DNA from 2 places in the Mesorhizobium sp. J428 genome. Region 1 is predicted to be linked to the other one. Evidence: riboswitches for the same ligand, from Rfam matches in the RefSeq annotation. Region 1 holds a riboswitch; the other holds the start of a gene.

Region 1 (7,085 bases):
ACCTCGTCGGCCTCGCGCTGCTGGCGCTGCACGCCGTGATTGGCGGTCACGTGGCCCATCTCGTGCGCGATCACCGCAGCGATCTCGGCCGAATCGTTGGCCAGGGCCAAGAGACCACGCGTTATGTAGAGATAGCCGCCGGGAAGCGCGAACGCGTTGACGTTCGGCGAGTTGAGGATGGTGATCCGGTAGGTCTGGTTCGGATTGTCGGACACGCCGGTGAGATTGCCGACCACCTTGGCGACCATGCGCTCCAGCTTCGGATCCGAGTATTCGCCGCCATAGGTGGCGAGGATGCGCGGATGCTGCTGGCGGGCGATCTCGGCGAACTTGTCGTTGCGGCCGACCGTGTCGACTGTCACCGGATTGGACGACGGCTTCAGGTCCGACGTCATCGACGTGTCGATCAGCTGGCAGCTTGACAGCAGCACGGACAAGGCCGTCGCGGCAATGGCGCCACGGGCCCGGACCTGGCTTGGCGCCATCCGCTGGAGAACTGCACTCATTCTGTCGGAACCTATGAGCAGGCTTGTTCCTCGAAACTCTGTCGGGCGCGACTAGACCCCGGTCCGGCAAGCCTCGGTTACCGCGATTTAGAGCCCCCGCCACGCCGTGACAAGAACGCCTATGCCACACTGCGGCCATAACCGGTAAATGTGTCGCATTGCGGGCAATTTATCGTGAACGGCGCCGGTCGCCGACATAGGCGCGCACGGCCTCCGGGCCGGCATCTCCCAGCAGGTCAGCCACGGGCCCATCGGCTGCGATCCGCCCCGCTTCCACAAACACCATGCGCGGCGCGAGCGCCAGCGCGTCTTCCGGCGAATGCGTCACCACGAGGATGGTCATCCCGGTCTCGCGATGAAGCTCGGCAACGAGCGCCGCCATGTCCGCCCGCAGGCCGGGACCGAGCGAGGCGAAGGGCTCGTCCATCAGAAGCACGGGCCTGCGACGCACCAGAGCCCGCGCCAGTGCTGCCCGCTGCCGCTCGCCGCCTGACAGCTCGCGCGGACGGCGCGCCTCCTTGCCGGCGAGGCCGACGCGCGCCAGCGCCTCGCCGACGGCCAGGCGGTCGTCCGGCGACAAGCGCAGGGTCGGACTGCGCCCGAGCGCGACGTTGGCGAACAGGTCGAGATGGGCGAACAGGTTGTTCTCCTGGAAGATCATCGAGACAGGCCGTTGCGACGGCGGATCGGCCGACACGTCCCGGTCGCCGATCAGGATACGGCCCGCAGCCGGCGTCTCGAAGCCGGCGACGAGGTTAAGCAGCGTCGACTTGCCGGAGCCGCTCGGCCCCATGATCGCGACGATCTCGGCAGGAGCAATCGCCAGATCGAAGGCCATCTTCGTCTCGCCATAGGCGAAGCGGACCCCTTCCAGAACTACAGGCAGACCGAGGCTCATCGTGCATCCTTTCCGAGCCGGTCCGCGAGCGACATCAGGACAAGGCACAGCAATCCGAGCAGCAGCGCAAGTCCCGCGGCGTCCTCCGTTCGATAGCTGCCCATGCGCGCAAAGAGGAGATAAGGCAGCGTCTGCACACCGTCGCTGCCGAACAAAGCAATGACGCCGAGATCGCCGAGCGACAGAGCCATCGCGAAGGCGAAGCCGGTGAGGAGCGGCCGCCGCAGCTCCGGCCAGTCGATCAGCCGAGCCCGGGCGAGGCCCGAGATGCCGAGTTGCGCGCAGAGCCGGTCGTTGCGCAGCGCGGCCGCATCATACGCCGGTCGGATGGCGCGTGTGGCAAACGGCATCGCCATCACGGCGTTGACGGTAAGGACCATCAGCGGCGCGACAGCGAAGACGGCGCCGGTGTTGCGCAACAGCACGAACCAGCCGGCGCCGATGACGATCGGCGGCACGACCAGCACAAGGCTCGCGCCGGTGCCCGCGAAAGTCTCGAGGAACGAGCGCCGCCCGCCCTTGCGCACGGCTTCGAGCCGGCGGCGCATGACGACCAACGAGAGCGACAGCGCGACGCTCAGTGCTGCCGAGCCGAGGGAGAGCGCGAGGCTCTGCCCCGTCGCAGACAGAACGGCGGCCTCGCTCGCCAGCCGGCCAAGATCGGCCCGCAGGCCAGCCGCCACGATCGCCGCCATCGGAGCGAGCACGAACAGCGCCGCGACACCGATCAGCACGCCGTCGAGCATGCTCGCGGCGACGCCCGCGCTCCTCATCCTGCGGCCCACGACCGGCAGGTTCGCATCACCCGTCGCATCCGCGCCCAGGCGCGAGAGCGCAAGCACCGCCGCGACCGTCAGCGCGATCTGCACCACGGTCAGTGCGACGGCCCGCGCGGGCTCGAAGTCGAAGCGCAGCGACTGGTAGATCGCCACCTCCAGCGTCGTCGCCGCCGGCCCGCCGCCGAGCGTCAGCACCACCGTGAAAGAGGTGACGCAGAGCATGAACACGAGTGCGGCCACGCCGGGGATCGCTCCGCGCAGCGCCGGCCACTCGATCAGGCGGAACACCGCGCCCGAGCGCATGCCGAGCTGGCTTGCCAGCCGCCACTGGTCCGGCGGCACGGTCTCCAGCGCCGCAAGCAGCAGCCGCGTCGCCAACGGCAGGTTGAAGAAGACATGCGCAATCAGGATGCCGGACAGGCCGTAGATCCCTGGCCATCGCCCCGCGCCGACGGCGGATGCGAGGTCTGCGACAAAGCCGGCGCGGCCGTAGAGCGCGAGCAGGCCCAATGCCGCGACGATCGCCGGCAGGCCGAGCGGCACCGCGAACAGCCTGAGCAGCAGGCCGCGCCCCGGAAACTCCGGATGCCGCGACAGGGCGCGCGCGACGAGGATTGCCGGAACGACGGACAGCAGCATGGACAGCGCGGCCTGCCAGAGCGTGAAGGAGGCGATGCGCAGCATGCCGGCATCGAACGCGCCGATCGCCCCGGACAAGTCCCGCGCCGCCTCGACGAAGAGGCCGGCGAAAGCTCCGCCGATGAGAAGAGCGATGAAACAGAGCGCGAGGAGGCCGGGGCGGGTCATGCGTGAAGGCCTTCTTCTCCCCGTTCACGGGGAGAAGATGCCGGCAGGCAGATGAGGGGCGGCGAAAACTGTCGACGTGTTCCGCAGCCCCTCATCCGACCCTTCGGGCCACCTTCTCCCCGTGAACGGGGAGAAGGAAGAATCGCGCGCAATGCCTCCTCCTACCTGCTCATCGCCGCCGTCCACTCCTCCACCCATGCCTTGCGGTTGGCCGCGACCTCTTCCGGCGAAAACAGCAGCGACTTTTCCGGCTTCACCAGCGCGTCGAAAGCCGGATTGAGCGGCTTGGAGGTCTTGGCGGCCGGGAACATCCAGTTCGTCTCGGGGATCGCGTCCTGGAACGCAGGCCCGGTCATGAAGGCGAGGAACTTCGCCGAGAGCGGGTTCGCTGCACCCTTCTTGGTGATGCCGGCGACCTCGATCTGCATGTAGTGCCCCTCGCTGAAAGCGGCCGCCTTGTAACGTTCGGACTTCTCCGCGATCACATGATAGGCGGGCGAGGTGGTGTAGGACAGCACCATCGGCGCCTCGCCCTTGGTGAACAGCCCGTACGCTTCGCTCCAGCCGGGCGTGACGGTGAGCACGCGGCCCTTGAGCTTCGCCCAGGCCTCGCCAGCCTTGTCGCCATAGACCGACTTCATCCACAGCACGAGGCCGAGCCCGGGCGTCGAGGTGCGCGGATCCTCGATGACGATTTTTTCCTGCGGATCGCCCTCGACCAGTTCCTTCAGGCTCGCCGGCGGGGTCTTAATCGCCTCGCTGTCGTAGACGACGGCGAAATAGCCGTAGTCGAAGGGAAGGAAGGTCGCGTCGCTCCAGCCACCGGGTACGGCGAGGTCGGCGGGCGAGAGGCCGTGCGGCGCGAACAGGCCGGTGTCCGCCGCCTCCTTGGTGAGGTTGGTGTCGAGGCCAAGCACGACGTCCGCCCTGCCCGAGGCGCCTTCGAGCCTGACGCGGTTGAGCAGCGCCACACCGTCGGCCACCGAGACGAATTCGAGGTCGCAGCCGCACTCCGCCTCGAACGCCTTCTCGACGATCGGACCCGGGCCCCATTCGGCGGTGAAGCTCTCATAGGTGTAGACGGTGAGCTTGTCCTGCGCCTGTGCGGGCGCCACGAAAGCGACCGTTGCGAGAAGTATCGGGATTGTCGCGCGCATCTGGCGCCTCCTTCATTCGAGTGAAAGGGAAGATGCGCCGCGAGCCGAACGCTTCTAATCCCTCCGCCGGTGCTAGCCGGATCAGGTTCAGCGGGTTGGCTATCGCCTCTCAGCCGGTTGCGGTTTCCCGCCCCGGCACCCCGTTAGAGCGCGTGGAACATAGGGCGGTCCCTTTGCCGGTGCAAGCCGGCGCTCCGCTGTTGACGCCCGTGCCGGACGCGTGGTCAGGATGGTTGATGCTCGACAAGCTCGAAGCCTTCATCGCGCTTTCCCGTGCGCAACACTTCGGCAAGGCGGCCGAGGATCTGGGCGTTACCCAGCCGACGCTGTCGGCCGCGATCAAGCAACTCGAGGGAGAACTGGGCGTCATGCTGGTCAAGCGGGGCTCGCGCTTCCAGGGGCTGACCACCGAGGGCGAGCAGGTGCTGACCTGGGCGCGGCGCATCTCGGGCGATGCGCGGGCGATGAAGGAGGAGATGCGCGCCGCGCGTCATGGCCTTTCGGGCCGCATCCGCATCGCCGCGATCCCGACGGCACTCGCCATGGTGGCGAAGCTCACCACGCCACTGCGCGAGAAGCATCCAGGCGTATCATTCTCGATCCTGTCGCGCACCTCGATCGAGGTCCTGTCGCTGCTCGGCAATTTCGACATCGACGCCGGCATCACTTATCTGGACAACGAGCCGCTCGGGCGGGTTCTTTCGGTGCCGCTCTATTCAGAGCGCTACCAGCTCATCACCGCGACCGGGAACCGCTATTCCGACCGCGCCTCGATCACCTGGGCGGAAGTGTCCGAACTGTCGCTCTGCCTCCTGACGCCCGACATGCAGAACCGGCGCATCATCGACCAGCACTTGGCCCAGGCGGGCGTGTCCGTGCGCGCTTCGCTCGAATCCAACTCGATGATCGTGCTGTATTCCCATATCCGCACCGGAAAATGGTCGTCGATCATGCCGCTGAACCTGGCCGAGACCTTCGGCTTCGCCGAGCCGATCCGTGCGATTCCCATCGTCGAGCCGGATGCCAGCCACACCGTCGGCCTGGTGGTGCAGCCGCGCGAGCCGCACACGCCGCTGGTCAAGGCGCTTCTCGACGAGGCGACGACCCTGGCGTCCCAGTCCCTGTCCTGAAGCTACCCGCCATGCGAACAGCTGTCGGCTCGCGATCGAGGTAATCTTCGGAAGAGAAAACCATAGCCGCGCCGAGCGCCTGCGCATGCTGCACGACGAGCCCTTCTATGTCTTCGCGGGCGACGTTCTCCGCCTCGTTGCGCAGCCGGACGGCCTCGGCAAGCATCGGCACGTTCACCACGCCGTCCAGCCTGGCCGCGCGCTCGACAGTGGAAACCACGTCGACTCTAAGCTTCTGTGACACTATCCGGTCCATCTGAAGACTCCCGATCCAGTCAATTAGGAACGGTAACCGCAGATTACCGAAGAAGCAACCCAAAACAGAAAATTATCTATTAATATCAGTAAGTTAGCAATTAGATAACTCGACTGAACCGGGGGGGCTTGTCCCATTGGGTTCAAATGGCCCAGAGAGCGACGGCACACCATAAGGTCCCGCCTATTGCGAATGTGTCGGATGCAACTATATAGTCACTTACTCATTATCTGTATTCAGCGTCTTGTGTGACACATGTCGGAACTCGAAAGAGCCGAACGGCTACAGATCATGTTGAGCGCCGAAGAACTTCGAGCCGTCGAGGACTGGAGGTTCGAGAGGCGCATGCCCAGTCGCGCGGCGGCGGTGCGTGAGCTTTTGCGGCGCGGGCTGGCGGCTGATGGATTCCTGACCGCGCAGGCCGGCGCGAAGTCCCAGGACTTCGGTGTCATCCTCGCCGACGGCTCCACCGACCTCCCCGACGGCTCCACCGACGCGGCTGAGTGACCTGCCGTTTTTGATCTTTCCCATCTTCTAATCGAATTCGATCTTGGCTCTGCACCACCTGCAGTTTGAGTGAGCGGTTAGCTCTAGACAGTTCCATGTTTCGTTTGCGCCGCGGCGACGGCGTTGGCGGGCGATTTCGCTGGCCGGCGCATGCGCTAGACAAAGTCAGAGAGCCGGCGCCTCGATAGAGATCCTCTATCAAGCAACGATTCCGCTTTATTGATTTCCGCGGTTTTGTCTGGCTTCATTGACAGATGGCGCGTGACGGCGCCGGTCCAGGGAGGAACGCTGCCTTGCAGCCGTCAGGTACCCAGATCGAGGTCGCGGATGTGGCCGTGCGGACGGCAGCGATCGTCGCTGCCTGCGAACATCTCGAAGGACCGCTGCTCCCCATCCTGCACGGCGTGCAGCAGGAGTTCGGCTTCGTACCCGGCGAAAGCCTCCCGGTGATCGCCGAGGCGCTGAACATCTCCAATGCCGAGGTCCACGGCGTCGCCACCTTCTATCACGACTACCGCCGCGCGCCGGCCGGCCGCCATGTGCTGAAGCTCTGCCAGGCCGAGGCCTGCCAGTCGATGGGCTCGGAACGCGTCGCCGCCATGGTCAGCCAGGCGCTCGGCATCGGCTTCCACGAGACCGCGAGGGATGGTTCCGTGACGCTCGAGCCAGTCTACTGCCTCGGCCTGTGCGCCTGCGCGCCTGCAGCGATGCTCGACGGCGAAGTGATCGGGCGACTCGACGCCGATGCAATTGACGAGATCGTCGCCGAGGTGAGGCGATGACCACAACGATCTACATCCCGAGGGACTCCGGCGCACTTGCTCTCGGTGCGGAGAAGGTCGCCAAAGCTGTCGAGCGCGAGATTGCCGAGCGAGGGCTCGACGCGAAGATCGTCCGCACCGGTTCGCGCGGCCTGTTCTGGCTGGAGCCGATGGTCGAGGTGGCAACGGCATCCGGCCGCGTCGCCTACGGCCCGGTCAAGGCAAAGGACGTCGCGTCTCTGTTCGATGCGAGCCTTCTCGAAGGCGGCAACCACGCCCTGTCG
Region 2 (7,085 bases), 920 kb from region 1:
CCCCGCGTCGCGCCATTTGACGATGTTGGTGCCGCAGGGATGCGAGACGTCAACCTTGAAGCCCGCGCGCAGTTTCTCGAAGGCCTCGTCCTCGTCTGCGAAGAAGGTGAAGGTCGGGCCGTCGCCGTGCTTTTCGACATAGGCCGGGTTCAGGGCCGGGTCTTCGTAGCCGGACCAGTCCAGCACGCTAAGCGCCGCGTCCTGCGCCGATGCAGCGCGCGAAAGTCCCGCCGTAGCGGCTCCCGCCATAAGCAGGGCGAAGGCAATCCGTGTCTTTCGTGCCATGATGTTCCCCGTGATGTTTTTTCTTTTCACGATTGACAGGAAACTCCGCCGCAGGTTTCTTGTCAATAGTGACAGGATTGGAGCACGATGGGACGGCCACCTAAGTTCGAAGAGCGCAGCGAGGAGATCATGCAGGCTTTCGAAGCCTGCGTGCTGCGTAAGGGCCTGCCGGCCACCACGCTCTCCGACGTGGCGGAGGAATCCGGCCTGCCGCGCAGCCTGGTGCGATATTTCATGGGCAACCGGGACGAGATGGTCGACCGGCTGATCGAGCGAATGATGAAGCTCGCACAGCAGCGCCTCGATGCAGTGCGCGACGAAGCCGGCGCCATGAGCCTGTCGCGTCTGCTGGACGCCTATTTCGGCGAGATCTTCGCCGACGCCCGCTACAACGCGCTGATGGGCGAACTCTGGTATCTCGCCCGCACCGACGCCCATATCCGCGAGCGGCTGAACGGGGTCTATGCCTATGCGCTGGATGTGCTGGCCGAGGCCTTGGCCCGCGAGATGCCGGGCGTGCCCGAGGTGGAACGCAACGCGGCCGCCTTCGGCGTGATCTCGCTCGCGCTCGGCGAGACCGCGCTCAACGATTTCGGATTGACCATGCCGGAAAGGACGTCGCTGCGCACGCAGGCAGCCGCGATCGTCGCCCGGCTCGAGGAGGGAACCAAGACATGCTGAGCCGGGCCGAATTCGCGTTGTCGATGTTCTCCGGTGCACGACAGATCGAGGTGTTCAACAACCTGCACCTGATCTTCCCGGTCTCGACCATGACGGCGGCACCAAGGCCTCGCCGCTTCCCGAAAGGTGTGCCGCTGGCGCTGCCGGAAACCTACCGTCACGACGGCACCGACCGCTCGCTCGCCGACTTCCTCGAAGAGACCGACACGGTGGCGCTGATGGTCATCGAGGACGGCCGCAAGCGATATGAGAACTACTGGCTGACGGGCGGTCCGGCGGTGAACTGGATGTCGATGTCTGTGGCCAAGAGCTTCACCTCGGCGGCACTGGGTATCGCCTGGGGCGAAGGCCTGTTCGGCAGCGTCGACGAGATCGTCTCCGATCACCTGCCCCAATTGCGCGGCTCCGCCTATGACGGTGTCTCGATCAAGGACGTGTTGCAGATGTCGTCCGGCGCGCGCTGGAACGAGGATTATTCCGATCCCGAATCCGACATGAACCGCTTCATCTCGGTCTATGCCCATGGCGGCTCGTTCGACTCCATCCCGCCCGGCATGATCCGCCACACGCCACCGGGCACCTACAACCTTTACAACAGCATGGACACCCACGTGCTGGGCATGCTGCTGAAGAAGGTGACGGGCCGGCCGATCCGCGATTATGTCGAGGAAAAGCTCTGGCACCCGCTCGGCATGGAGGACGACGCTCATTGGCTGGTGGACTCTGAGGGCATGGAGATGGCCTTCGGCGGACTGATGGCCACCGCCCGCGACTTCGCCAAACTCGGCGAGCTGTTCCGTCTCAACGGCCGCTGCGACGGGAAACAGATCGTGCCGGAAGCCTGGGTCAAAGCCTCCGTCACTCCCGACGGGCCGCACCTCATACCCGGCGACCACGGCCTGTCGGACACCGCTTTCGGCTACGGCTACCAGTGGTGGCTTATGGACGGAGAGAACGGCGAGTTCTCGGCGATCGGCGTCTACAACCAGTTCGTCTACGTCCACCCCGACCGTGATCTCGTCATCGTCAAACTCTCGGCCAGCCCGAACTACGGCCAGACCAACGACGAGACGAGCTATCGCGAATTCGAGACCGTCTCGATGTTCAGGGCGATAGCGAAAGTTCTCTAAGACGCTTGCACTCTGTTCCTGGCGATTTGTGCACAGGCTCGCAGAACCGGCTTGCGCCACGACCGTGCCCGGTGGTATCCGGCATTCATTCGACAGGGGTGCTCCGTAATGCCGGGGCTGAGATGCGGGCGACATGTCCGTGGACCCTCAAGCTGATCTGGTTAATGCCAGCGGAGCGAGGCGAGATGTTCTCAGGCGCGCAGATTTCCCTATACCCCATGTCCGACGACTTCGTCGGCATCATCCTTGGCGCGCTTCATGCGCTCGATCCCTACCGGCCCGGCTTCCGCATCGAGACCGACGACGTCTCGACCCTGATCGTCGGCCCGCCCGAACAGCTCTTTCCCGCGATGCGCGACCTCTTCGTCGCCGCGGCCCGCACCGGTACGCATTGCGTCCTCCACGCCACCATCTCGCGCGGTTGCCCCGGCGAGCCGGACGACCCGATCTGCACGCCGCTCTCCGGGGCGGGCATCCGCGGCGATCTGGCCGAACGGATCGCGCTCGCCCGCGACGCGGTCGCCGCCGCCGACCTGACCGGACAGACCGTCGCGGCGCAGTTCTCGCTCTATCCGCTCGGCGCCGTCCAGCACATGGACGAGATCTACGGCTGCATCGATTTCCTCAAGGCGTCCAGCGTCTTCGACCGGTCGAAGAACTTCTGCACTAAGCTCAAGGGCGATGCCGGCCCCCTCTTCGCCACACTCGGCGAAGCCTTCCTGCGCTTCGGCGCACCGGAAGGACATGTGGCCATGGACCTGACGGTCTCGGCCAACAGCCCGTCCAAGATATGACGGCCGTTCCCGCCGGCGGCCTGCGCCGGCACCCTTCCCCTATCCGGAGATATCGAGATGAACCAGTACGGCTGGACCTTGCGTGAAATCCTGATCGTCGCCGTGCTCGGCGCAGTGTTCGGCGTGCTCTACCTCGCCTGGGTGCAGGTCTGGCTGATCGCGCAGGCGATCTTCGGCCCGGTGACGATGGACGTTGTGATGGGCTTCTGGTTCATCGTCTCGATAATCGCCGCTGCGATCATCCGCAAGCCCGGCGCGGCGCTCCTGTCGGAACTGCTTGCCGCGCTCGTGCAGGTTCTGCTCGGCAGTCCGGCCGGCCTGCTGCTGCTCGTCACCGGCCTCGTCCAGGGCGCGGGCGCGGAGGTGGTGTTCGCCGCGACGCGCTGGAAGAACTACCGCCTGCCGGTGCTGATGGCGGCAGGTGTCGGCGCGGCGATCTTCTCCTTCATCTATACCTGGATCCGCTTCGACTACGGCGCACTGGCGCCCGGCCTGCTGGTGGTGATGTTCGTGCTGCGCTGCCTCAGCGGCGCGCTGCTCGGCGGCTTGGCCGGCCACCTCATCACCGAGGCGCTCTACAAGACCGGCGTGCTCTCCGGCCTTGCGATCGACCGCGACCGCCGGTCCGGAAATGCCTGACGATCTCGTCGCGTGGCACGGCCTGACGGTCCGCTATCCCTACCAGGAGCGCGACGCCGTCGGACCGGTCACGCTGTCGCTACGGCGCGGCGAAAGGCTGCTGCTGCTCGGCCCCTCCGGTGCCGGCAAGTCGACGCTGCTCGCCACTGTCAACGGCCTCGTGCCGGGCGCCATCCCGGCGACAGTCGCGGGCAAGGCAGAACTCGCGGGACGCGACGCAACCTCGCGCTCGCCGGCCGAATGGTCGGACACTGTCTCCTGGCTGCACCAAGACGCGGAGCAGATTCTCTGCGGCATGAGCGTCGCCGATGAGATCGCCTTCGCACTGGAGAACCGCCGCCTGCCGGAGGCCGACATCCTCAGCCGGGTCGACGAGGCGATGCAGCGCACCGGCATTCCCGTCGCCTGGCGCGACCGCCGCACCGCCACCCTGTCGGGCGGCGAACGGCAACTCGTCGCTCTGGCCGCCGCGCTGGCGCAGAATGCGCCGCTCTTCATCGCCGACGAACCGACCGCCCACCTCGCACCGGAAGCCGCCGCGCGGCTGCGAACGCTGCTGCTCGAACCGCGCGCCGACCGCGGCGTGCTGGTCGTCGACCACCGGCTCGACGGGCTGATCGGCGACATCGACCGCGTCGCCGTGCTCGATGCCGACGGTCAGTTGCTTGCAGAGGGTGAGCCGCGCCTCCTGTTCCGCACCCACGGCGCGGACCTCGCCGCCCGCGGCATCTGGCGGCCCGCGGCGTCGGAACTGGACGAAGAACTCTCCCGAGCCGGCATCGCGCTCGACATGCCGCCGCTGTCGGTCGAGGAAGCCCTGAGCGCGCTCGACGTGCTGGGCGAAATATGCCGGGAAGCCGCGGTCTCTGGCGTGCGATCCTTCGTCGCCCGTCGTTGCCCTGCTCCGTCCGCCCCACCGGATGCGGAGCCCCTCGTGCGTCTGACAGACGCATCCTGCGCGCCGCTGTTCGGCCCGATCGTGTTGCGAGGCGTTACGCTGAACATCAATGCGGGCGAGAGCGTCGCCATCCTCGGCCGCAACGGTGCGGGCAAGTCGACGCTGGGCGCGACGCTGGCAGGCCTGTCGCGGCTGCGCGGCGGCCGCTTTGACGGCCCGCCCGGCGGCATGGCCTTCCAGAATCCCGAGAGCCAACTGATGGCGGGCTCAGTGCGCGAGGAGATCGTGGAAGCACTCGGCCGGACGGTCGCGAAGGAGGAACGGCTCGCACAGGCGGAGCGCCTGCTCGTGGACTGGGGCCTCGCTGGTCTCGAGGGGCATCACCCCTTCGAGCTGTCGCAGGGCCAGAAGCGCCGCCTTGCCCTGCTCGCGCTGGTCGCCGCCGACCGCTGGCCACTGCTGGTGTTGGACGAGCCGACCGCCGGCCTCGACGCCGCGGGCGTAGGGGCGCTATCTCGCCGCCTGCAATCGCTGACGCAAGGCGGGAAAGCGCTGGTGATCGTCACTCACGACATGGATTTCGCGCTAAAGACCTGCACGCGCGCCGTGGTCATCGGCGACGGAGGCATCCTTGCCGACCGGCCGATGATCGAACTCGCCCGCGACGCCGCCCTGCTGCGGCAGGCCGGGCTGGAGGAACCGGCGGCGATGCCGGCCCTGCGCTGGCTGGAGAAACACGCCCCATGCTGAGCCGGCTCCATCCGCTGCCCAAACTCGTCGTCTGTCTCACCTGGGTCACAGCCTCGATCCTGGTCTTCGACGCCCGCTTCCAGGCCACCGCGATCCTGATCGCGGCCGCGGCGCTGGTCGTGCTGGAGCGGAAATCGCCGCTCGTCGTGGCGGCCCTGATGATCCCCTTCGCCCTGTTCGGCTTCGGCTTCCTCACCACCAGCGTGCTGTTCCGCCAGGAGAGCGACTTCGCGCTGCGCATGGCAAGCGAGACGCCCTTCGGCTCGGCAGCGTTCTCGGCCGGGATCGTGCTGTTCCTGCGCGCGGTGGCCTGCGGCATGGTGTCGGCGCTCTTCGCGCTGACCACCGACCCGGGCGGCTTCATCAAGGCGCTGATGGCGAACTGGCGGCTGTCGCCACGGATCGGCTACGCGCTGTTCTCCGCCCTCCACCTCGTGCCCGACCTTGCGGCGCAAGCGCAGCAGATCCGTCTCGCGCGCGCCATGCGCAGCGGCCGCCCACCGCGCCGCATCCCAGGCCCGTTCGAGACGGCGTCCCTCGTTGTGCCCCTGCTCGCCTACGCCATCCGCCGCGCCAGCCGCGCCGCCATCGCCATGGAGGTGCGCGGTCTCGACCGCGGGCCGCGCACGATCATCGCCGCGCCGAGGCTAGGTCAGGCGGACGGATGGTTCGTGATTGTGGCGATCTGCCTGCTCGGCGCGCTGATCATCGCGATGCGCTGAGGGTGCTCACACGTAGCGATTGACCACGTTCTCCAGCCACTCCTGCCGTCCCGACTTCGGCTGCGGCTCGATCTTCTTCTTGACCACGCGTTCCGACAGGTCCTCCAGCGTGCGCTTGCCGGCGAGGATCGCCTTGCCCTCGGCTGACTTCCAGCCGGCATAGCGCTCCTCCAGCGGGCCGGACAGCGCCTTGTCCTCGATCATCTTCGCCGCCGCCTTCAGGCCGCGCGCACAGCAGTCCATGCCGCCGATATGGGCGACGAGCAGGTCCTGCGGGTCGAGCGATTGGCGGCGCAGTTTGGCGTCGAAATTGGTGCCGCCGGTCTTGAAGCCGCCGGCCTTCAGCACCTCGTGGAAGGCGAGCGCCATCTCGGGCACGTTGTTGGGGAACTGGTCGGTGTCCCAGCCGGACTGGTAGTCGTTGCGGTTCATGTCGATCGAGCCGAAAATACCGAGGGCCGCGGCGGTAGCCAGTTCGTGCTCGAACGTGTGGCCGGCGAGGATTGCGTGGCCCTGCTCGATATTGACCTTGACCTCCTTCTCGAGCCCGAAGTCCTTGAGGAAGCCATAGACCGTGGCGACGTCGTAGTCGTACTGGTGCTTGGTCGGCTCCTGCGGTTTCGGCTCGATCAGGATCGTCCCCTTGAAGCCGATGCAGTGCTTGTAGTCGACGACCATCGACAGGAAGCGGCCGGCCTGCTCGCGTTCGCGCTTCATGTCGGTGTTGAGCAGCGTCTCATAGCCCTCGCGGCCGCCCCAGAGCACATAGTTCTCGCCCTTCAACTTCTTGGTCGCGTCGAGGCAGGCCTTCACGGTCGCCGCCGCATAGGCGAAGACGTCCGGATCGGGATTGGTCGCGGCGCCCGCCATGTAGCGGCGGTTGGAGAACAGGTTCGCTGTGCCCCAGAGCAGCTTAACGCCGGTCTCCTTCTGCTTGGTGCCGAGGAGGTCGACGATCTCCTCGAAGCGGCCGAGACTTTCCGAGAAGGTCTTGCCCTCGGGGCGGATGTCGGCGTCGTGGAAGCAATAATAGGGCACGCCCAGCAGCGTGAACATCTCGAAGGCGACGTCTGCCTTGAGCCTGGCGCCTTCCATCGTCTCGCCGAACCAGGGCCGTTCGAACGTCTGGCCGCCGAAGGGATCGCCGCCCGGCCAGGCGAAGGAATGCCAGTAGGCGACGGAGAAG

What was found. A riboswitch is a leader RNA that binds a small molecule or an ion and turns the genes downstream of it on or off. The one in region 1 is predicted to bind thiamine pyrophosphate.
Region 2: it holds a riboswitch for thiamine pyrophosphate, as region 1 does, so the genes downstream of both, LRS09_RS05095 (Ykof family thiamine-binding protein) here and thiB (thiamine ABC transporter substrate binding subunit) in region 1, are expected to answer to the same signal.

What each region holds. Positions count from the first base shown of each region.
Region 1 covers NZ_JAJOMX010000001.1:1,924,166-1,931,250, forward strand. Annotated here, with positions in the region: gene LRS09_RS09625 (M48 family metalloprotease) at 1-485, opposite strand, end outside; gene LRS09_RS09630 (ATP-binding cassette domain-containing protein) at 676-1,404, opposite strand; gene thiP (thiamine/thiamine pyrophosphate ABC transporter permease) at 1,401-2,990, opposite strand; gene thiB (thiamine ABC transporter substrate binding subunit) at 3,152-4,147, opposite strand; TPP riboswitch at 4,189-4,300, opposite strand; gene LRS09_RS09645 (LysR family transcriptional regulator) at 4,384-5,277, shown strand; gene LRS09_RS09650 (hypothetical protein) at 5,363-5,518, shown strand; gene LRS09_RS09655 (hypothetical protein) at 5,789-6,040, shown strand; gene LRS09_RS09660 (formate dehydrogenase subunit gamma) at 6,295-6,822, shown strand; gene LRS09_RS09665 (NADH-quinone oxidoreductase subunit NuoF) at 6,819-7,085, shown strand, end outside.
Region 2 covers NZ_JAJOMX010000001.1:1,007,848-1,014,932, forward strand. Annotated here, with positions in the region: gene LRS09_RS05080 (ABC transporter substrate-binding protein) at 1-285, opposite strand, end outside; gene LRS09_RS05085 (TetR/AcrR family transcriptional regulator) at 373-966, shown strand; gene LRS09_RS05090 (serine hydrolase) at 960-2,096, shown strand; TPP riboswitch at 2,181-2,292, shown strand; gene LRS09_RS05095 (Ykof family thiamine-binding protein) at 2,282-2,890, shown strand; gene LRS09_RS05100 (ECF transporter S component) at 2,948-3,529, shown strand; gene LRS09_RS05105 (ABC transporter ATP-binding protein) at 3,522-5,177, shown strand; gene LRS09_RS05110 (energy-coupling factor transporter transmembrane protein EcfT) at 5,171-5,899, shown strand; gene xylA (xylose isomerase) at 5,906-7,085, opposite strand, start outside.